DNA from 3 places in the Paenibacillus sp. V4I9 genome. Region 2 is predicted to be linked to each of the others. Evidence: riboswitches for the same ligand, from Rfam matches in the RefSeq annotation. Region 2 holds a riboswitch; each other region holds the start of a gene.

Region 1 (7,226 bases), 100 kb from region 2:
CAATTGGTTTACCCACAGATTCGCCTGGCTCTTTAATTGTCACACTATCGGAAACAACGCCTGACAATATATCTCGTGTAGAATAACTTACTGTTAACATCGTGTTGAGTTTGTACTCGTTATTCAAATTCATTGTGATTTCCGGTGCCGTGCGGTCGATCTTCACTTCTACGGTCCGTGCCTTCTCTGTGTTACCTGCTTGGTCAACCGAGTAGAAACTGACCTGGCTTACGCCTTCTTGACTCACCGTCACGCTTGTGCCTTCTGTATACCCTCCGCCGTTCACGGAGTACAGCGTCTTGGCTACTCCACTTTGGCCATCCGCAGCTGCCAGCGTCACGGTTGCATCGGACTTCGTCCAGCCTTCTGTCGCCGTCGCTGTAGTCACTGGTGCTGTGCGGTCAATCTTCACTTCTACGGTCTGTGCCTTCTCTTCGTTACCTGCTTGGTCAACCGAGTAGAAGCTCACTTGGCTCACGCCTTCTTGACTCACCGTCACGCTCGTGCCTTCTGCATAGTCTCCGCCGTTCACGGAGTACAGCGTCTTGGCTACTCCGCTTTGGCCATCCGCAGCTGCCAGCGTCACGGTTGCATCGGACTTCGTCCAGCCTTCTGTCGCCGTCGCTGTAGTCACTGGTGCTGTGCGGTCAATCTTCACTTCTACGGTCTGTGCCTTCTCTTCGTTACCTGCTTGGTCAACCGAGTAGAAGCTCACTTGGCTTACGCCTTCTTGACTCACCGTCACGCTTGTGCCTTCTGTATACCCTCCGCCGTTCACGGAATACAACGTCTTGGCTACGCCGCTTTGGCCATCCGCAGCTGCCAACGTCACGGTTGCATCGGACTTCGTCCAGCCTTCTGTCGCCGTCGCTGTAGTCACTGGTGCTGTGCGGTCAATCTTCACTTCTACGGTCTGTGCCTTCTCTTCGTTACCTGCTTGGTCAACCGAGTAGAAGCTCACTTGGCTCACGCCTTCTTGACTCACCGTCACGCTCGTGCCTTCTGCATAGTCTCCGCCGTTCACGGAGTACAACGTCTTGGCTACGCTGCTTTGGCTATCCGCAGCTGCCAGCGTCACGATTGCATCGGACTTCGTCCAGCCTTCTGTCGCCGTCGCTGTAGTCACTGGTGCTGTACGGTCAATCTTCACTTCTACGGTCTGTGCCTTCTCTGCGTTGCCCGCTTGGTCAACCGAGTAGAAGCTCACTTGGCTTACGCCTTCTTGACTCACCGTCACGCTCGTGCCTTCTGCATACCCTTCGCCATTCACGGAGTACAACGTCTTGGCTACGCCGCTTTGGCCATCCGTAGCTACCAGCGTCACGATTGCATCGGACTTCGTCCAGCCTTCTGTCGCCGTCGCTGTAGTCACTGGTGCTGTACGGTCAATCTTCACTTCTACGGTCTGTGCCTTCTCTGCGTTGCCCGCTTGGTCAACCGAGTAGAAGCTCACTTGGCTCACGCCTTCTTGACTCACCGTCACGCTCGTGCCTTCTGCATAGTCTCCGCCGTTCACGGAGTACAACGTCTTGGCTACGCTGCTTTGGCTATCCGCAGCTGCCAGCGTCACGATTGCATCGGACTTCGTCCAGCCTTCTGTCGCCGTTGCTGTAGTCACTGGTGCTGTACGGTCAATCTTCACTTCTACGGTCTGTGCCTTCTCTGCGTTGCCCACTTGGTCAACCGAGTAGAAGCTCACTTGGCTCACGCCTTCTTGACTCACCGCCACGCTCGTGCCTTCTGCATAGTCTCCGCCGTTCACGGAGTACAACGTCTTGGCTACGCCGCTTTGATCATCTGTTGCCGCCAGCGTCACGATTGCATCGGACTTCGTCCAGCCTTCTGTCGCCGTCGCTGTAGTCACTGGTGCTGTACGGTCAATCTTCACTTCTACGGTCTGTGCCTTCTCTGCGTTGCCCGCTTGGTCAACCGAGTAGAAGCTCACTTGGCTCACGTTTTCTTGACTCACCGTCACGCTCGTGCCTTCTGCATAGTCTCCGCCGTTCACGGAGTACAACGTCTTGGCTACGCCGCTTTGATCATCTGTTGCCGCCAGCGTCACAATTGCTTCCTTAGACCATCCTTGAATATTGCTTGCCTTTGTTACTGGAGCCGTTTTGTCAATCTTTACATAAATGATTTTTGTCGCTTCCTTGTTACCTACTTTATCTACAGAATAAAAAGATACTTTATTCGATCCTTCTTGGCTAACAGTAACGGCAGTCCCCGGTACGAAAGCTTGGTCGTTCAATGAATAGAACGTATTTGCTACTCCCGTTTCATTATCGGTTGCCGACAATGTTACTGCAGCACTTTGATTCGTCCAATCCGTTGGTGCAGTTGCTGTCGTTACCGGTGCTTCAGTATCGACAATCAGCTTTGCCTCAACTGTGTTGGAAGGATCCGATTCACCAAATGAATTACTATACGAAGATACATAGTATAGGTGGTTCGCATAAGATAGGTTATTTACTGTATAGGACAAGTTGTTTAAGTTTTTAACTAGCAATATCGGTTGTCCATTTACAATTTCATACACGTTATAACCATTAGCGTATGTGACAAAATTCCATGTAATTACAGCGCTCGTTTGACTTAGCAGCCTCGAACTTGCCACTGGGGACTGCATGTCAGGGAAAATAATATCAAAATTTAACCGATTGGAAGGTGCAGACTCTCCAAAACGTGTATTATAAATCACTAATTCGTAATAATGGGTTTTTTCTGTCAGGTTGAATAGCTGGGTTGTTAAAGCCGCACCTTTGTACATTAATTGGCGAGTATCGCCTGTCACCTCATAAACGCGATATTCATTTGCCCAAGTTGCCGTCATCCAAGTTAATGTTAGATTATTAGCATTCGTGACTGTTCCTTTCAATTGCGAAGGCTGAAGTACCGGCCAAGTTAAAGTGAAAGTTGAGATCACTGCCTTCGGAGATTCACCGAATCGATCACTATAGGAGTAAACCTCATAATTGTAGTCACCTTCTGGCATGTTGGTAAACGTTACAGTTGTACCCGTTTGTGTTTTTTTCAATTCTCTTTGACCATCTACGATTTGGTAGACACGATAAGCCGTAGCGTAAGTTACGGTTCCCCATTTTAAAGTAATATCATTGCCATTCGTGACACTTTTCGTCACATTACCCGGTGCTTCCATGATCGGATGTACCAGCTTGAATAAGAGCTCTTCTCCCTCCGGAGACTCACCAAAGCGACTGCTATAAGAGTGCACTTCATAGGTATAGTCACCTGCTGGCATATTGGTATATGTTACAGTTGTTCCTGTCAGTGTGCTTTTCAACACCTTTTCACCATCAACTACTTGATAAATTTTATAAGATGTAGCGTAAGTTGAAGTTCCCCACTTTAAAGTAATGTCATTACCATTTGCAATCGTCTGGGTCAGACTTCCCGGCGCTTGCATCACTGGGAAAACTATGGATAGGCTCACTTTGCTTCCTTCCAGCGACTCTCCAAATTTAGTACTAACAGAGTGAACAACATACGTATGATCCCCTGCTGTCACATTCGTGTACGTTACTGCTAACGTGGTCATTGTACTTTTTAGAACCTCAGCACCATTAATAATTTCATAAACTTTATAGCTGTTAGCATAAGGTGCTGCAACCCATGTTAAAACCACGTCGTTACCATTCTGCGCCTTAGCTGCCAGATTACCCGGTCCTACCATTGTCGGCAGAATCAAATTGAAGCTAACCTCTGCTCCCTCTGGGGATTCTCCTAAAATCGTTGAATAGGAATCTACTACATATTGATAGTCCCCACCAGGAATGTTTGCATAGGTTACCGTTAAGCCTGTCAGCGTACTTTTCAAGACTTTTTGGCCATCAATAACCTGGTATACTTTATAACTTGTTGCGTTAGGTACAGAGGTCCACTTTAATGTAAGATCATTCGCATTCGCCAAACTGTAAGTCAGGCTAGCAGGAGCTTGCATCGTTTGGTCGTTCAAAGTGAATGTCAATATCGTTCCCTCTGGAGATTCTCCAAACCGTGTTGAAACCGTATGAACTTCATACGTATAATCACCAGGCTCCATGTTGCTATAAGATACCTTTGTTGTCGCTACTGTACTTTTCAATACTTTTTGACCGTTAACAATTTGATACACTTTATAGCTGTTACCGTTTGCTGCTGCGTCCCAGTTTAATGAAAACGCCGTAGCCGATGTTACACTCTGCACCAAATTAGATGGCGGCAGCATTGTTGGAAGTACGATAGAGAAAGTTGCCTGGGCACTTTCAGCCGATTCTCCATATCGTGTGGAATTGGAGTGAATTTCATATGTGTAATTCCCTGATGCCAGATTCGTATAGGTCACGGTCGTTCCGGCTACTGTACTTTTAAGTACCTTCGAACCATCTACGATTTGATACACTTTATAAGCCGTAGCATTGGGTGCAACCGTCCAGGTCAGTACAACATCATTTACATTCTGGAATTTGTATGCGAAATTACCAGGAGCAGCCATAACTACTTCCCCTACCGTTAAGGCAACTTGGGTTCCTTCGGCAGACTCACCAAAACGGGTACTAACAGAATGAACTTCGTATAAATAATCACCCGCAGGCAGGTTGACGTAGGTAACTGTCGTGCCTGTTACCGTGCTTTTCAGTACTTTTTCATCACCGATAACTTGATAGATTTTGTAGGAGGTAGCATTCGGTGCAACCGTCCAAGTCAGCACGATATCGGTTAGGTTTTGTAATTTGGAAGCTAACGTTGCCGGAGGCGTCATCGTGACCGATCCTACAGTCAAGGAAACGGTGCTACCGTCTGTTGACTCGCCGAACAAGTTGCTTAGCGAATGGACCTCATATACATAATCGCCGGTCAGCATATTCGTAAATGTAACCGTCGTACCGGTTACTGTGTTTTTCAACACTTTTTCTCCATCGATTACTTGATAAACTTTATAAGAGGTTGCGTTGGTCGCAGCACTCCAAGTAAGTACCACGTCGTTCACATTTTGAAGTTTAAAAGTCAGGTTGCTTGGCGGCACCATCGTTCCTACGGTTAATGAAATCGTGCTGCCCTCGACAGACTCTCCGAAACGGTCACTGAAAGAGTGAACCATGTATGTATAATTTCCAGCGGGCAAATTCATGTAGGATACGGTTTTTCCCGTTATTTTACTGCTTTTTAATACTTTTTGATTATCAATAATTTGATAGACGTTATAGCCGGTTGCATAAGCAGCAGTATTCCACTTTAGTGTAACGTCATCGGTAGCCACCGTATACGTTAAACCGCTAGGAGCCGTCATCGTCAGATTTCCTATAGCAGCTTCTACTGCTGTTGAGTTTGGAGATTCGCCATACAAAGGATGGCTAGCTGTTACTGTATATGTATATATTCCCTCTGCGGCGTTGTTGACGGTAAAAGTTCTCGCTGTCCCCGAATAGACTAACTTTCTTCCGCCTTCTTGATTTACATACAAATTATATGTTTGTACATTAGGAGCAGTTCCCCAGTTCAAAACGATATTGTTACCATTTTGTATGGTGTACGTTAATGTAGCCGGGGCAATCATATCAGGATAAGTGATATTGATATTCACCGGAGCACATGGGCCCGATTCGCCACCTGAACTTAAAGTAGACACTACATAACTGTATGAGCCCTCTGTCAGGTCATTTATGGTAAAAGAAGCTGTTGTCGTTGTCCCGACATTAATAAGCTGCCCATAGGTGATGCTGTATACAGTGTATCCTGTAGCTCCATACACCGGGCTCCACGTTAATTTCACATCATCAGGCGTTAGAAGTTGAGTAGCAAGATTGCTTGGAGGTAAGATGGTTCCGTTGTCTGTTGCTCCCCACGCATGTAAGGCTGGAAAGATTAATTGAACAAATAAAAGCAGTGTGAGAACCATAGACATTTGTCTTGATTTCTTCATTGACATCTGACTCCCTTCCCTTCTTATAATAAGGATTGATAGATCTCAAAAAAAGAAAAGAACCTTAAACAAGGTTCATAGAAAAACACTATGATTCCCTGTGGTAACCGGCTACCATGCACGTTTTTTAATACGCGTTTCAGGCCCTTGGCTTTGCGTCTCACAGTTTCCTGTAATTTGCCCTTTTCACTTGAGATTTCGATACTTCTATCTCTGCCATAATACTATATTCCTAGTAATTTGAATAGGTAAATTTAACTATAAGATTCATGATCCGCATATATTCTAGTACTTTTGATCTTCTTTATTAGTTAAAATTCAATGATTTTCCTATATTTATGAAACTAACATTGTAAATTCGACAATATTTGAATTGATACCCCTTACATATAATGTTGTATACAAGATAAACATTGAACTATTTAGAGTCTTTCAAACAAAAAATAGACCATGCTTCTACAAACGTAGATAGCATGGTCTATTTTAAGTACCCTCAGACTTCCAGAGTGTTTCACAAAATTAATTCTGTCCTTCCGCTATACCTTAGTTAGCAATTTTGCTCCATACAGGGTACTCTTCCAAGTACCCATATTCGTTCAATTCCTTAAGAGCCTTGCGTATGCTATGTTCATCCTCGCCCGATTCACTGGATAGTTCCACTAGATCGTCTAGGTTGATGTTCGGGTTCTCTTTGCAAAACGTAAGCAAGCCCTTAGCAGCCCAGGAAAGCCGATCGTCTTGGAAATCTCCAACCATACGGCGGAATATTTTGTGCGAGACAATTCTCAGCTCTACGAGTTGCTGCAAAGCTTTAGTCGCCTGCTTGAGATTCATGCGACCGAGCTTAGCAATATCAGATAATCCTGGAATGTTCGATTCCGAAGAAAAACATTTCAAGACGATAAAGGTCATTTGTGTATAAATATCCATGCCGGGATGGTGAAAAACTTCATCTGAAAGATTAAAATGACGCGCTGCGTCCTTAGCTTGTCCGTTGTCCATCTGATGTCCTCCTTTTCATTACCATGGAGTTCACCTACTCATTATTGTTGCCATGATCCGAGGGCTGTACTAGCTTTCCCGAATTGTGCCGAGATTGCCGGAATATTTGCGCCAAACTGAATTTTTTCTGATCATTGGCATCCGGGATCTCCTTCTTTGGCTGGTTGAAATCATCATTCGCTTCATGAGCAGGTTCAATAGGCTCTGCCGACTCCATGTCACTATAGCTGTCTGCTAGAGAAACGGCCTCATCCATGTCCGAGACCATTTTTTTCCCGGGAAATAATTCCGTAATCGGTCT
Region 2 (7,226 bases):
TCGCCGTCCGCCAAATAAGGAAGCTAGCGCTACCGGTACATTGGCAAATAACGAAAGCATCGATAAGGAGAATTTATCAGCTCCAAGCTGAGTTGCATAAACAGGCGTAAATCCAAAAACCGTTGCGAATATGAGGACTTGCGACAAGATAGCGAGTAAGGAAACGAACAGCAGCGTACGGTCAGTCGCAACGTCACCGATACCGCGCATCGTAATTTTAGGCGCATCAATTTCGACTTTTTCTACAAGGAAAAGTGATCCAATCATCCCCATCAAGCCTAGCAGAGCTCCCAAAATGAAGACGGCCTCCCAACCGAAGGAATCTGCCGCCCATCCTGCCCCGAGAATACCAAGTACCTGCCCAAGTGAATTGAAGAAGGAGATCGTTCCGATCGCTTTTGTTGAATCTTCATGCTTATAGTAGCTCGTAAATAATACGGTAAAATCAACCCATGTTGCCGCGGCTGCGCCTGCCAGTGCTCGAAGAATAAGGATCCATGTGAAATCATGCGTTATCCATAGTCCTAAACCGGTTATTGCCGTGAATAGCAGGCCAAAGGTAATAAATAACTTCCTCTTATGAAATCGGTCTGACATGATACCTACAGGAATTCGCAGCAGCATTTGGGAGATCCCGTACATGCCGACAATCCATCCGGCCAACTGGTGGTTCCCGCCAAGGAATTCTACATAAGGCGCCATGATGGGAACGCTCGTATACATCGACATCCAGAACAGCAGTGTAACTATACAGAAAAGAGGAATGCGATAGGAGGATGAAGCTTTGATGCTTGTCATCGAAGAGCCCCTTTCTGATTAGGTTCTTGGATTGAAATGAGGACTAACAAATCTACCGTTTATTATAGAACATCGATAGCGGCAAGGCTATGACTGGATGTTTGCAAAATAAGACAATGGTCGGAAATCGGCTGATATCCCTTACCACGCCTCATGATTCCTCTAACAAAAATGGATGATTGATGGAAACGAATGCGCCTTGTAAATTGAAAGCAGTTGTTGACCAACCGTTAGCATTGACTAGCAAAAATCATCACTATAGAGGAGGGGGCATGGCGAGGCGTTTTTTGGTGGGATTCGCTGCCTAAAGTAAATGCGAAGTCGGATTCCAACACGGTTGCCTTAGTTCAAAAGCTTCCTAATGTGGGAGAGCCATACGGTGCGCTTATTTTATATTTGAATAAAGAAAAACTGGTGCAGATGGTCGAGGAAATGACCACAGATAACAATGGGGCTTCCTTCCTAATGGCAAAAGATGGACATATTATCGTCTCCCAGAAAACCGTCGACGAGGAGCACGCCCAATTTAAGGCAGCTATTCATGAAAGTGTAATGAGCAGGACGGCAGAATCTGACTCTTTCATACTGGATCGTAAAGGACAGTCTTACTCTATTGCTTACGGTCAATTGACCCGTACAGGAACTCTGTGAAAGTATGTAACTGCAACCTCCTTATCTCAACTTACAGCACCCGTGGAATTTATGTCGAGGAGCATGCTCAGTATTGGAGGACTAGGGCTACTTATAGCCGTTCTGCTCTCTTGGTTCGCATCCAAACGGATTTATCAACCGATAGTGCGGCTCGTGAATGTCATCAATGATTACAAGACAACGCAAGAAAGCCAAGAGGATGAACTAGCATTTATCGAGAGAGAGTGGAAGCATTTAAGTCAGGAGAGCAGAGCGCTGGAATTGAAACTTGACCAGGCCTACCCTGCACTCAGGTCAGCGTTCCTCTTACAGCTGGTTCAAGGTCATTTCTACTCCTTAAGCGAGTCTGAGTTGAGAGGACGATTGGAGAGCTTCGACTGGAAGACGGAGTCACAGTGGTTCGCTCTGCTGCTGGTGCAGATTACCGGTTTTGCGAAGGAGGATGGCAGATTCCTAGAAAGTGAGGAGCAGTTGGTCACCTTTGAAGCAGCGAATATTGCCCAGGAAATGGTTCGGATGCGAAATCAATCTGCTGAGATTATCAACTTTCAGGATATGACAGTAGGTATTCTTCTCTCCAGCAGCGTATTTCTAGAAAATAATAAACGCCAGGTCAGCGGCTAATAACCGTTACCTGGCGTTTTCATTGAGTTTTGAAAGGTTACGCGCCCGAGATGATTCGAACATCCGGCCTACAGTTTAGGAAACTGTTGCTCTATCCTGCTGAGCTACGGGCGCATGGCAAGAATTATGATAGCACGAAGGCTTTCGTCGCGCAACCTTTTGGGCGGTCGTATTTCTTAGTGACAAGGAATGTATACGTTGAATAAACTGGCTGAGTTGGCAGCAGCGATGCAGAATTAGAGGCAGGAAATTCTAAGCTTTACCGCGTAATTTACGGAAAAATTGGGTCAACATCGTCGAACACTCTTCTTGCAAGACGCCGCTAACGACATCGACACGGTGATTGAACCGGTCCTCTTGCAGCAAATTCATGAGCGTTCCGGCACAGCCGGCCTTCGGATCAATGGTTCCGTAGATGACCTGCGGAATCCGCGATTGCACAATCGCGCCCGCACACATCGGGCAAGGCTCTAGAGTGACGTAGAGCTGGCAATCCAAAAGCCGCCAGGCTTGCAGATGTTCGCTCGCTTGTTTGATAGCGATCATTTCGGCATGAGCGAGAGGATCTAGGGTTGTTTCACGCAAATTGTAGCCGCGGCCGATGATTTGACCTTGATGGACAACGATAGCTCCAATCGGTACTTCTCGGATGGCTTCTGCTTTGAGAGCCTCTTGAATTGCTTCTTTCATCCAGGGGATATGTTCATCCACAGGGGGACACCTCGCTAATATATTTTTATCCACATGTGCATAACAATCGAACATTCATTCCGTTGTTAACAACCTGTGGATAGCTTTGTGGATAACTTAAAAAGCTGTGGATATTTAATCTTTCTACATTACATACAACAAAAAGAACAGCTATGCAAGGAATTTTGTTGATAATAGCAACTGTGCTAGGTATAATGATAGATATTAGTAGGTCTTTTAGACCATATAGTACGTGATAGGTATAAATAAATAGCAAGGTTCGACAATGGCAAACTTGTTGAAAAGCAAGGACGCAAAGCTGAGGGTCTACGGTTCCATTGGAACTATGGCAGCCTGGTTACCGAAAATCGATGCTTTTTTTGATTGAGGTAATAGGCTGCTCCTACATAAGGGGCGGTCTATTTTTATATAGGGAATAACTTGAGTAAGGAAGAGGTGCTGATTATAATGGCCAACGGGTATAACGTCATGAAATATTACGGAAGCAAGGAGGGGTATGACGCTGACGTGCTAATTGATAGTAAGGCTGTTTTGGGAAAGGACGATTTCGTAGCCACTGGCGTACTAACCTATGCACTCGGAGACATTATTGAGGTGGAATTACCGGAATACGATGTCTTTCAACTTGGTGATAAAGCGAAAATGACGGTTTATACCAAATCCGGCTTGTTTGTGATGAATACAACCGTTGTTGCCAAAGAATTCGGCTCCGTCATTGTCATTAATCCACCTGAAAATCGTAAGAAATTCGCAGAAAAACGGGAATTCCCACGTGTGGATGTGAAACATACAGGTCTCTTATTCGGACTTCAGGATATGAATAAAAGGAATAAACATCAATTTGAAAACCCACTTGGTATTTCAATCAAAAATATATCCATCAACGGCTTAGGATTTACCATTAATGATAATTCTATGATTGATAAGATTGTTCAAAAGCATTCACAGCTCGAAGTTGAGCTGGATTTGGGCTTTACGGTGCCTTGTTCGATGGAAATTGTAAGAAAAGAAAAGGTTGAAAATGGTTTTTATTATGGGGCCAGTTATATCGACATTCCGCAAGAGAAAACCAATGCTTTAAGGGGTTTTATCCTTACGAATCAGATCGAAACTTACTTCGTACAGAAGCGGGAAGCGCAATTTAAAAGAGCAACGGAAAAAAAGTCTGCGGCGAATCAATAGCCTTCAGGCTTTTTTTTGCGTTCCAAGTGCTATATAATAAGAAGGATGATTTTCGAAAATTAAGGAGTTGTAACTACAATGGCTTTGAAAGCAGGTATCGTCGGTCTACCGAACGTAGGAAAATCGACATTGTTTAATGCAATTACACAGGCGGGGGCAGAATCTGCGAATTATCCGTTTTGTACGATCGATCCGAATGTTGGGGTAGTTGAAGTACCAGACGAGAGATTGCAGAAGCTGGTAGAGATCGTTGTGCCTAAGAGCATTGTCCCGACAGCCTTTGAATTCGTTGATATTGCGGGTTTGGTAAAGGGTGCGAGCAAAGGTGAAGGGCTTGGAAATAAATTCTTGGCACACATTCGTGAAGTGGATGCCATTGTGCATGTTGTTCGTTGTTTTGAAGATGATAATATTACCCACGTTTCCGGTAAAGTGGATCCGATCGGCGATATCGAAACGATTAATCTTGAATTAATTTTGGCAGATATTGAGTCGGTAGAAAAGAAGATCGAGCGTTCGCGCAAAAACCTCAAGGGCGGCGACAAAAAGGTTGTTGCTGAAGTGGAGTGTTTAGAGCGTATTAAAGAAGCGCTTTATGAAGATAAACCAGCACGGAGTCTGGATCTCAGCGAAGATGAGAAACTTCTCGTGCGCGACCTTCATTTATTGACCATGAAACCCGTGCTTTATGCGGCAAACGTGAGTGAAGATGAAGTAGCAACAGCAGATGAAAATCCTTTTGTGAAAATTGTGAAAGAATTTGCTGAGAGCGAAAACAACGAAGTGGTGTCGATTAGTGCGAAGGTTGAATCCGAAATCGCCGAGTTGGAAGATGAAGAAAAAGCGATGTTCCTCGAAGAGTTGGGACTTCAAGAGTCCGGCTTGAATAGATTGATTAAAGCAGCTTATAGAAAACTTGGCTTGTACACGTATTTCACAGCTGGGGTGCAGGAAGTAAGAGCATGGACAATCCGCAAGGGAACGAAAGCTCCTCAAGCGGCTGGTGTTATTCATACCGATTTCGAACGTGGTTTTATTCGTGCTGAAGTCGTCTCTTATAATGATTTGACAGCTGCAGGGTCGATGAATGGTGCGAAAGAAAAAGGCCAGGTGCGTCTCGAAGGTAAAGAGTACGTGGTGAATGACGGGGACGTCATGCATTTCAGATTTAATGTGTAATTAATAAAAAAAGTAAAGAAAGGAGTGATCCTATATGTTGGATCGACTTCAGTCCATTGTAGACCGCTATGACAAATTAAGCGAACTGTTGTGTGACCCGGATGTAACGAGTGATACGAAGAAACTTAGAGAATACTCGAAAGAGCAATCTGATCTTCAAGAAGCTTATGATGCTTATAACGAATATAAGAGTGTGAGCGAACAGCTAGCCGATGCTAAAGTGATGCAAAACGAAAAGCTGGATGATGAAATGCGTGAAATGGTCAAAATGGAGATCGATGAGCTTAGCGAGCAATCTGCCAAGTTGGAAGAACAACTTAGAATGCTCATGATGCCTAAAGACCCTAATGATGATAAGAACGTAATCGTCGAAATTCGCGGTGCGGCAGGCGGCGACGAAGCTGCTTTGTTCGCGGGCGATTTGTATCGCATGTATACGCGCTATGCGGACGCGCAAGGATGGAGAACGGAGATTCTCGATGCTTCTGTGAACGATTTGGGCGGGTTTAAAGAGATTATTTTCATGATCACCGGTAAAGGCGCTTATAGTAAGTTGAAGTATGAGAGTGGGGCGCACCGTGTACAACGAATTCCTGTAACGGAATCAGGTGGACGTATCCATACCTCAACGTCGACGGTAGTGGTTATGCCGGAAGCGGAAGATGTTGAGATTGTCATCCATGATGCGGATATTCGCGTCGATACGTTCTGTTCCAGTGGAGCGGGCGGTCAGTCGGTTAATACGACGAAATCCGCTGTGCGTGTGACGCACGTACCTACAGGTATCGTAGCGACTTGTCAGGATGGTAAATCGCAGAACTCCAATAAAGAGTCAGCATTACGCGTGCTTCGTACACGTATTTCCGATAAAATGCGTGAGGAAGAGGAAGCGAAATATGCGGGCGAGCGTAAAAGCAAGGTTGGTACTGGTGACCGTTCCGAACGGATTCGTACGTATAACTTCCCGCAAAGCCGAATTACCGATCACCGTATTGGCTTGACTTTGCATCGCTTAGAAACTGTGCTTAATGGTGATATGGCAGAGATCGTTTCGGCGCTCACGATTGCAGCGCAGTCCGATGCTTTAGATAACGGGGAGCAGGCAATGTGATGCCGACTGCTGCTAAGAGTTTAAGAGAAGCCTTTGTTGAGGCTTCTTCTTTTTTAGGGAAGCTCGGTGTGGCCGAGGCTGCTTCCTGTGTGGAATTGCTGCTGCAGCACTTGCTCAGCTGCAGTCGGACGGAACTGCTGTTCCGTTTTCCGGAACAGTTTCCTGTTGAGCTGGCGGAGAAGTGGCGCCAGCTAGTGGAGCGGAAGGCCGCGGGTGAGCCGGTGCAGTATATTATCGGCGAGCAGGATTTCTTCGGCCTTCCTTTTGCGGTTAGCCCGGCCGTGCTGATTCCTCGGCCGGAGACGGAGCTGCTCGTGGAAGCTTTGCTCCACGAGGGCTCGCGTCTGTTCCCGCAAGGCGCTCCGCTGCTTGCGGATGTGGGCACCGGGAGCGGAGCGATCCCGGTGACTGTGGCACACGCGCGCCCTGCGTGGCGCGTGGCCGCCAGCGACATCTCCGCGGCAGCGCTGGAGATGGCCCGCGTGAATGCGCAGCGCCACGGCGTGGCTGCGCGGGTGGAGTGGCTCGAGGGGGACCTTCTCGAGCCCTTCATTGCGCGCCGGATTGCGCCGGATATACTAGTGTCTAACCCACCGTATATCCCTGATGGCGATCTGCCGGCGCTTCAGCCGGAAGTGCGGCTGTTTGAGCCGCACACGGCTTTGTTCGGCGGTGTCGAGGGACTCGACCTGTACCGCCGGATGATCTCACAGCTGCCGCAGCTGCCGCGAATCCCGACTGTGGTCGGGTTCGAGGTGGGCATTCGGCAGGCGGAGGCTGTGGCGGCGATGCTGCGTGCCGCCGCTGATTGGGACGAGATCCGATTCGTGCCGGATCTCCAGGGCATTGATCGCCATGTGATCGCGATCCGATCGCGAGAATAGAGGGAGTTCGTAGCGTTGGGAACGAACGCGATACTTTTGGATAGCACCGAGGTATCGGAGTCTGATAAGAGTGTTTTCCATCGTTA
Region 3 (7,226 bases), 5.3 Mb from region 2:
AAAGTGATCACGATCATAATCACGGCAATGACGGAGGCGAGATACCAATCGTTCAGAGTAATCGCATTCTGATAGAGGAATGTGGAAATAACCCGCTGCTTGCCTCCGAGCAAAGCCGGTGTCGTATAAGCTGTCAAGCTTCCAACAAACACAAGGATACTGCCTATAATTAATCCGGGTACACTAAGCGGCACGATGACCTTGACGAAGGCCGTAAATCGGTTAGCTCCCAAGCTCTCCGCCGCTTTAATCAGATCCGGATCTATATTCTCAAGAACACCGACCAACGTAATAATGATGAGCGGAAGAAATAAATGGAGAAGACCAATCATCATCGCCACTGGCGTGTACAAAATATCGAGTGGCTCTTGGATGATACCAATGGCCATCAAGGCATTATTGAGCAGCCCTTTTTTACCTAAAATAATCATCCAGCTGAACGACCTGACAACCGAGCTTGTAAGCAGCGGAAAAATAGCTAATGCAAGTAAGATCGCCTTTTGTCTCGGACTCTGTTTGGAGATGAAATAAGCCACAGGAAATCCAAGCAATATGCAAAATAGGGTGGTTACCAAGCTGACACGCAGCGTCGTCCACACGATTTTGAAAAAATAAGGGTCTTTAAAGAAACTTAAGTACCCTCCAAGCGTGAATGTCCCTTTATCGAAAAAGGTTGAACCTATCGTGAGAAGGATCGGTACCACCATGAAAACCGTCAGGAACAGTAGTCCCGGTAGCAATAATAAAAATAAGTACGTTTTTTTCATGTAGCTTTACTCCTGTTCCTGGGTTCGCTAGGCACGCAGCGCGTGTATAAAAAGCTGGAGGAATTCGTCAGCCGATACTTCCGTACACACATGAACATTAGCCTCTTTGGACAAGCGGTTCTGGAAATCGCATACGGTTTGTCCGTCGCACAGCTCACTTCGGGTTTCTACATCAACATAATAATGGCGTGTCGTGACCAGCTGTTTATTCAGAGCCACTCCAACTGCAAGTGGATCATGAAGCGCACAGGCCCGAACCCCGTTGCGTTCATAGTAACGCTTCATATAATTCGCGGTGCTTTCCTGCACATATCGGGCTATGGGAGAATCTCCGAGCTTACGGATATGATCATCGGTCAGCAGCGCTTTACGCGTCACATCCAACCCTACAAGGGTTAAGGATGGAAAACCTGCCTGGAAAACGATCTTCGCGGCTTCCGGATCGACGTACATATTGTACTCCGCCGTGGGCGTTACATTGCCGAAGCCTTGAACGACGCCGCCCATCACAATCACTTCCTTGACCTGATGAATCAGATCAGGATGCTTCATAACCGCCAAAGCCAGATTCGTTAATGGCGCAGTCATAACCAAAGTGACTTCTCCGGCGTGCTTCCGCACTTGTTCCACGATAAAATCGGAGGCATGTCCAGCGGTCGTCTGCATATGAACCGGCATATCGCTTAAAGCGCCGCCAAGCCCGTCATTGCCGTGGACATGATGCTCAAAGTGAGAAGCTCGCATTAAAGGCTTGTCTGCCCCTTTAACGACAGGAATCTTCTCTTCCATCCCGAGCAGTTGGAGGATCTTACATGTGTTCTTAGTCGCTTGGTCCAGTGAAACGTTGCCATTCACGGTTGTAATTCCGAGTACATCCATCTCTCCGCTGCGGATGGCCAAGAGAATACCTAGCGCATCATCCACACCCGTGTCTACATCTAGGATGACCTTTTTTTTCATGACTAAGCCCCCTTTAAGTCCTATTGAAGAAATCAAGGGTATATTTGCATATACCCTTGATTGGTTTTATTTATTGAGCAACTTCCTTGTTCCAACGGGCAATCCATGCTTTGAGATTCTGATTGACGAATTTCATATCCAATTTGCGAAGTTTACTCACGACGTCAGCGCCATAGGTAATCCCCGTAGCTTCTTCAGCCGAAAGCTGAAGTGTCGTGTTTACAGGTGAATCTACTTTCGCTTTCGCTGATTTCTCCTGTACTTCCTTGCTCAAATGCCAGTTGATGAAATCTTCAGCCAGCTGCTTATTTTTACTTCCTTTAATCACGTTGACCGTGTTCATAACGGCATAAGCCCCTTCTTGCGGGGAGACGAACTTCGTTTCTGGCACAGCCGCTTTCAAATCCTTCACATACATTTCCATGATAGGACCAGCTGCAATTTCCCCTTGCGCGAACATGTTTACGAATTCGGAGGTTTGGCCGTAGTATTTAACGACACCTTTGTTCAACTCCTTAATTTTTGCAAAAGCTTGATCCTCATTAAACGTAGCATTTCCAGCAACGACAGATGCTGCATCCAAGACCATTGGGCCAGTTGTCCCCGTGATGTTAGGAAGTGTCAGCTTCTTGGAGAGTTCTGGACTCCACAGGTCGCTCCACGACTTGATTTCTTTAGTAGTCGCTTTCGGATTATAGGCAATACCCAATCGCCCTACTGTGTACGCAGGACCGTAATCTTCACCTAGTGGCGCCTTAGCCAAATCATAAATGTCTTTCAAGTTCGGAATCCGACTGCGGTCGATCTTATCGAACAGTCCCGCTTCAATTCCTTGTTGTGCGTAATAGTCAGATAAATAAATGAGGTCCACGCTCGAGCTGCCTTGTTTCACTTTGTTCAGGCGTTCTGCGTTATTGCCTATTTCCAGAACGATCTTGGCATTATGCTCTTTCTCAAACGGCGCGTACACTTCTTTCTTGAAGAAATCATCCGCAAAACCCCAGGTGGAGATGATTAAAGTTGTAGGTTCCCCTTTGGATGCCGATGTGGCAGCCGCTGTGGGTGCTGTTGTAGCTCCACTTGTATTGCCCTGGTCCTTCGCAGGCGCTGTGCCGCAACCTGTTAAGGCTAGTCCTACTACAGATAAAGAAATTAAACCACGAACCATTTTTTGTCTCATCATTTCATCGTCCTCCCAAGTTTTATCATGTATGATTTTAATGCGTGAATCCCCTGTTAAATTTTTACTAGTATTCTTCAAGACCCCAGATATATGCGCGTATCGATCTAACTACAATATGAAAAAAAAAAAGAAAAGTACCCTTGATAGAAAGAAGCTTCTAATCAAGAGCACTCTTCATTGTAAACAAAGTAAAGTGACATCTATTGGTATACATGTGGTTTCCTCTTAAGATAAATCAAAAGAGAACACCGCCCGACAAAACTATTCGGTTTGTTTAAGAATAATGTTCGTTATTGCCCATTGCGTCGGCGGATCATAGTCCCTTAATACGGCATCCATGGATAAGCCAAGTTCTTGCTCCAACCTGTCCCGGATTCTCTTCTTGTATATGGAGGACATATAGAAATCGACTTCGTGTTTGAGCGTTGGCGCCTCGCCCTCTAATGCGGTTGATCGTGGTGAGCGGCGATGCTTGGCATGAAAAGTAATAATGTTTTGATCAATGGAAACCTTCAGCAGTGTTGTGCCAAACCCGAACAACTCTTTGGAGATTTCGTTATAGAGGTGACACAGCTTCTTCTTGTATTCATTAGAATCTAGTTGTGGCATGGAATCACCTTCAAGATCAATTATCAACCCTTATGCGTTAAAATCTATCTTAATAATACATAGGATTTCAGAATTAATCAAGAGAATCGTTCGTCTTTCTCACTGAAAAAGGGCATTATTTACCTACATCACATCTAAATGATCCAATTTCCCGAATGTCTTACAAATATTGATTGATATTAATGACGGATAAACGTTAAAAAACACTCGGATAGCATAACTCTAACTTTGTTAACATAAATCAAGGGCTTCCTCGCGGCAACTTTTAATAAACTAGTACTTTATTACTAATAATAAGAGTGCTATACTTTAGAATAAATGAATAAATAGTAATTCTTCTGTTATACGATAAGAGCAAAGCTAATGAAAATTAGTGACGCAAAGCTAAAGGAGCTAAGGCGAAATACGTCGCTATGCTTGCCAGTTACCGAAGGAAGGGACATATCCACAACTCCCCTTATTCTTCTTATAAGGGGAGTTTTCTTATGTAACGAGCCATCTATAACAGTAAATAGCTAGGTAGAAAGTCCCTCTGAAAGGTGATGATTATAATGGCAAGACTAATGGTTGTAGATGATTCTATCTTTATGCGATTGATGATTAAGAACATCCTCTTAGAATTAGGACATGAAATTGTAGCCGAAGCATCGAATGGACTTGAGGCAATCTCTCTGTTTTTACAGCATTCACCTGACGTGATTACGTTGGATATTACAATGCCCGAGATGGATGGTATTACTGCATTAAAGGAAATAAAAAGTTACAAGACCGATTCAAAGATAATTATGGTCTCAGCAATGGGGCAGCAATCCTTTGTTATTGAAGCCATTACCCTTGGCGCTAGAGATTTTATTGTGAAGCCTTTTGATAAAGACAGGGTAGCTGAAGCTGTAAAAAAGGTACTGAATACGTGAATACCCACAATGCTCTCCACCTGAATGCCTCGCCAATCCACTTTTCTGGAATTATCCGTTTGTTTTCAAAATAATTATAAACTCCGGATACGTAAATAAACGTTTGAAATGGGCCATACCTACCCAATTCGCTTCGCTCGCTGCTGTAAAATAAGTTTTGGCCCAGGCGGGAATTTCATCAGCGTCGGCAAAGGCAACTTTTTTTGTGGTATCCAATCCAAGGGGATCAAATAGGCGTTTCAGCCCTTTCGATCCCTCATTTCCCGCTTATTCTCGCTATATACTTTCTTTCCAGATTAATACCAACTTTACCGTCTTGCACATTCACCTTATACGTTTTCACCCAAATCTTATCGTTGAATAAAGATTTGCCGGTTCGAATATCGAATACCCAGCCATGCCAGGGATAGCGGATGATCACCCTTTTTACCGTACTCGTATTCATACACGTCCGAAGGAAGCGTAGTACCAGAAACGAGTCCTGCGCACATCGGCACCCCTTGGTGGGGGCAATAATTGTTTAAAGCGTAATATTCATCGTTTATCCGGTAAATGCTGATGCTCTTCCCTTCGATTGTGACGACAGCGTGACCGCCTTCGGAGACAGCGTCCGCATCCAGCACGTAATGTACACGTTCGCAGTGGTGGCATTACGAATAACTATCTTGTCGCGTTCTATTTTAATATAGATGATACTGCTGTTTCATCTGTGCGAATTCCCGGCTTTCGTCCCGAAATTGCTCCAACAACACCGAAACATCTAATGACTCTTCACGGTACAACTTATCCCCGCACAATAAATCAATAAAAGGTCTGGATCCCTCTTTAAGAGGTGGCAGGAAAGAAAATTGCTCATAGTTACGCTTAATGGAATACATTAGTGTGATAGCTGTCTCCAAAGGCCGGATCGCTCGGGTATCCAGCACATGAAGCTGAACGCCACTGCACGACTCTCCCTGAAACTTGGAAAAGGTCGGTTTAAAATAGACCGGACGGAAAACGACCCCAGGCAGCTTCTTACTGTTCATGTCATCCGCCAGTTGTTGAGCGTCGATGAACGGAGCTCCTACAATTTCAAAAGGAACTGTAGTTCCTCTTCCTTCAGACATGTTGGTGCCTTCAAATATACAGGTGCCTGGATACAGCAATGCCGTTTCAAACCGGGGAATCCCCAAGGAGGGCATCACCCAGTGTCGACCGGTATCAGTGAACTGCATCTTCCGCTCCCAGCCCTCAGCACGTATCACATGCAGATTACAATGCCAGTTCATCTGATCGTTAGCCATGGTAGCCACCTCACCGGCAGTTAGACCGTAACGCACACAAAGCGGATAATTACCAACAAAAGATTGATAGTCTTGCTTCAAAATATTACCTTCTACCGTCACCCCATCCAGTGGGTTGATCCGGTCCAAAATGACAAATGGCTTGCCTGCTTTCGCACAATCTTCCAGAGCATACAGCATCGTATAAATAAAAGTGTAGTATCGTGTACCTACGTCCTGAATATCATAGACGACCATATCTACCTCATCCAGCATTTCCTGGCTCAGGCGCTTGGAATCCTTACGGTACAAGCTATGCACCGGCACCTGTGTGATCGGGTCCAGATACGTTTCTACCAGGGCGCCTGCTGCTTGATCTCCACGCACACCGTGTTCCGGTGAAAACAGGGCTGTCAGATTGAAATTCTCATGCAGAATTTGAATGGTGGATACGAAGTCATTGTTTAAGCCGGTAGGTGCCGTAATTAGTCCCAATCGTTTCCCTTTAAATAGATGAGTGTACTGCCTAATGCAATCGATACCGTTTCTGATCATAGCTGCCTCCCAAATTTTGTTTGATATAAGAAAAACGGATTATGCCGTCCTAGACGAGTGTGTTGTCCAGGTTTTGATGCCGAACACTTCTCAACGCGCGCGAATCCTGGGCGCGCTTGGTAGCACCCCCGTATGGCGGTGGTCACCCTACTTTTCGCCCAAGATATCCGTGAAATGTTGTAGCGTTGTACACAATAAGCAAGCAAATCCGCTTAATCCTCGCGAATATTGCAGAAAATACAACAATTTCAACCAAAAGCAACCTTTTAGCATGAGAATATGGCTAAAATGTTGTACACCGTACAACATCTTCAGCTTATCCTGAAGAAACTGAGGAAATTGTTGTATGAAGTACAACTTGCCTACCTATTTCCTAACTCCTAACCCCAAATCCCTACTTCCTAATTACTGACTACTGACTACTGACTACTAACTTCTACTCCTACTTCTACTCCTACTTCTACTTCTACTTCTACTTCTACTTCTACTTCTACTTCTACTTCTACTTCTACTTCTCTTCAAACATCTAACTTCTAGCAACAAACTACTAACTCCCACTTTCCCCACTCACTTCCCCTACAAACCAGAAAATATTATCTATGTAAAACTCGCTTATGCAATGTAGCAAACTATGCAAATTGAAGGTCATCTTCGATTTACCCAAATTGAGAAAACCTCTAACAAGGCCATTCATGAATGAGCAGCCGCGTGTAGAGGTTGATTTTATTTTTATAATTCAGTTTTGATAACACGCATATTTTCTTCTGGAATCATGAAGGTTTGTGCATATTGCTTTCTGGCTTCAATCCCGCGGACACGCATTAAATGCTTATAGTATTCCAGGTACTGGAAGGATTTGCTGCCTGTTACGAACCAATGTGTTGAGACGGCCTTCACCCATAGATCAAAGGCTTCTTGGTCGAAGTCGACATACACGTACGGTCGATAGTCGACGGCGTCCTCCCAGTTCTCG

What was found. A riboswitch is a leader RNA that binds a small molecule or an ion and turns the genes downstream of it on or off. The one in region 2 is predicted to bind cyclic di-GMP.
Region 1: another riboswitch for cyclic di-GMP. It lies ahead of QFZ81_RS33850 (OmpL47-type beta-barrel domain-containing protein); the one in region 2 lies ahead of QFZ81_RS34395 (PilZ domain-containing protein).
Region 3: another riboswitch for cyclic di-GMP. It lies ahead of QFZ81_RS09830 (response regulator); the one in region 2 lies ahead of QFZ81_RS34395 (PilZ domain-containing protein).

What each region holds. Positions count from the first base shown of each region.
Region 1 is NZ_JAUSZE010000001.1:7,354,738-7,361,963, forward strand. Features, by position in the region: gene QFZ81_RS33850 (OmpL47-type beta-barrel domain-containing protein) at 1-5,923, opposite strand, end outside; cyclic di-GMP riboswitch class I at 6,023-6,115, opposite strand; gene QFZ81_RS33855 (hypothetical protein) at 6,467-6,925, opposite strand; gene QFZ81_RS33860 (hypothetical protein) at 6,960-7,226, opposite strand, start outside.
Region 2 is NZ_JAUSZE010000001.1:7,458,340-7,465,565, forward strand. Features, by position in the region: gene QFZ81_RS34370 (MFS transporter) at 1-798, opposite strand, end outside; gene QFZ81_RS34375 (PDC sensor domain-containing protein) at 1,195-1,449, shown strand; gene QFZ81_RS34380 (hypothetical protein) at 1,513-2,073, shown strand; tRNA gene QFZ81_RS34385 (tRNA-Arg) at 2,114-2,187, opposite strand; gene tadA (tRNA adenosine(34) deaminase TadA) at 2,326-2,763, opposite strand; cyclic di-GMP riboswitch class I at 3,042-3,129, shown strand; gene QFZ81_RS34395 (PilZ domain-containing protein) at 3,232-3,966, shown strand; gene ychF (redox-regulated ATPase YchF) at 4,045-5,145, shown strand; gene prfA (peptide chain release factor 1) at 5,180-6,256, shown strand; gene prmC (peptide chain release factor N(5)-glutamine methyltransferase) at 6,256-7,140, shown strand.
Region 3 is NZ_JAUSZE010000001.1:2,143,273-2,150,498, reverse strand. Features, by position in the region: gene QFZ81_RS09850 (ABC transporter permease) at 1-767, opposite strand, end outside; gene QFZ81_RS09845 (nucleoside hydrolase) at 795-1,727, opposite strand; gene QFZ81_RS09840 (ABC transporter substrate-binding protein) at 1,798-2,907, opposite strand; gene QFZ81_RS09835 (hypothetical protein) at 3,172-3,519, opposite strand; cyclic di-GMP riboswitch class I at 3,863-3,951, shown strand; gene QFZ81_RS09830 (response regulator) at 4,071-4,433, shown strand; gene QFZ81_RS09825 (hypothetical protein) at 4,485-4,649, opposite strand; gene QFZ81_RS09820 (Rieske (2Fe-2S) protein) at 4,784-5,056, opposite strand; gene QFZ81_RS09815 (exo-beta-N-acetylmuramidase NamZ family protein) at 5,114-6,253, opposite strand; gene QFZ81_RS09810 (PIG-L deacetylase family protein) at 6,983-7,226, opposite strand, start outside.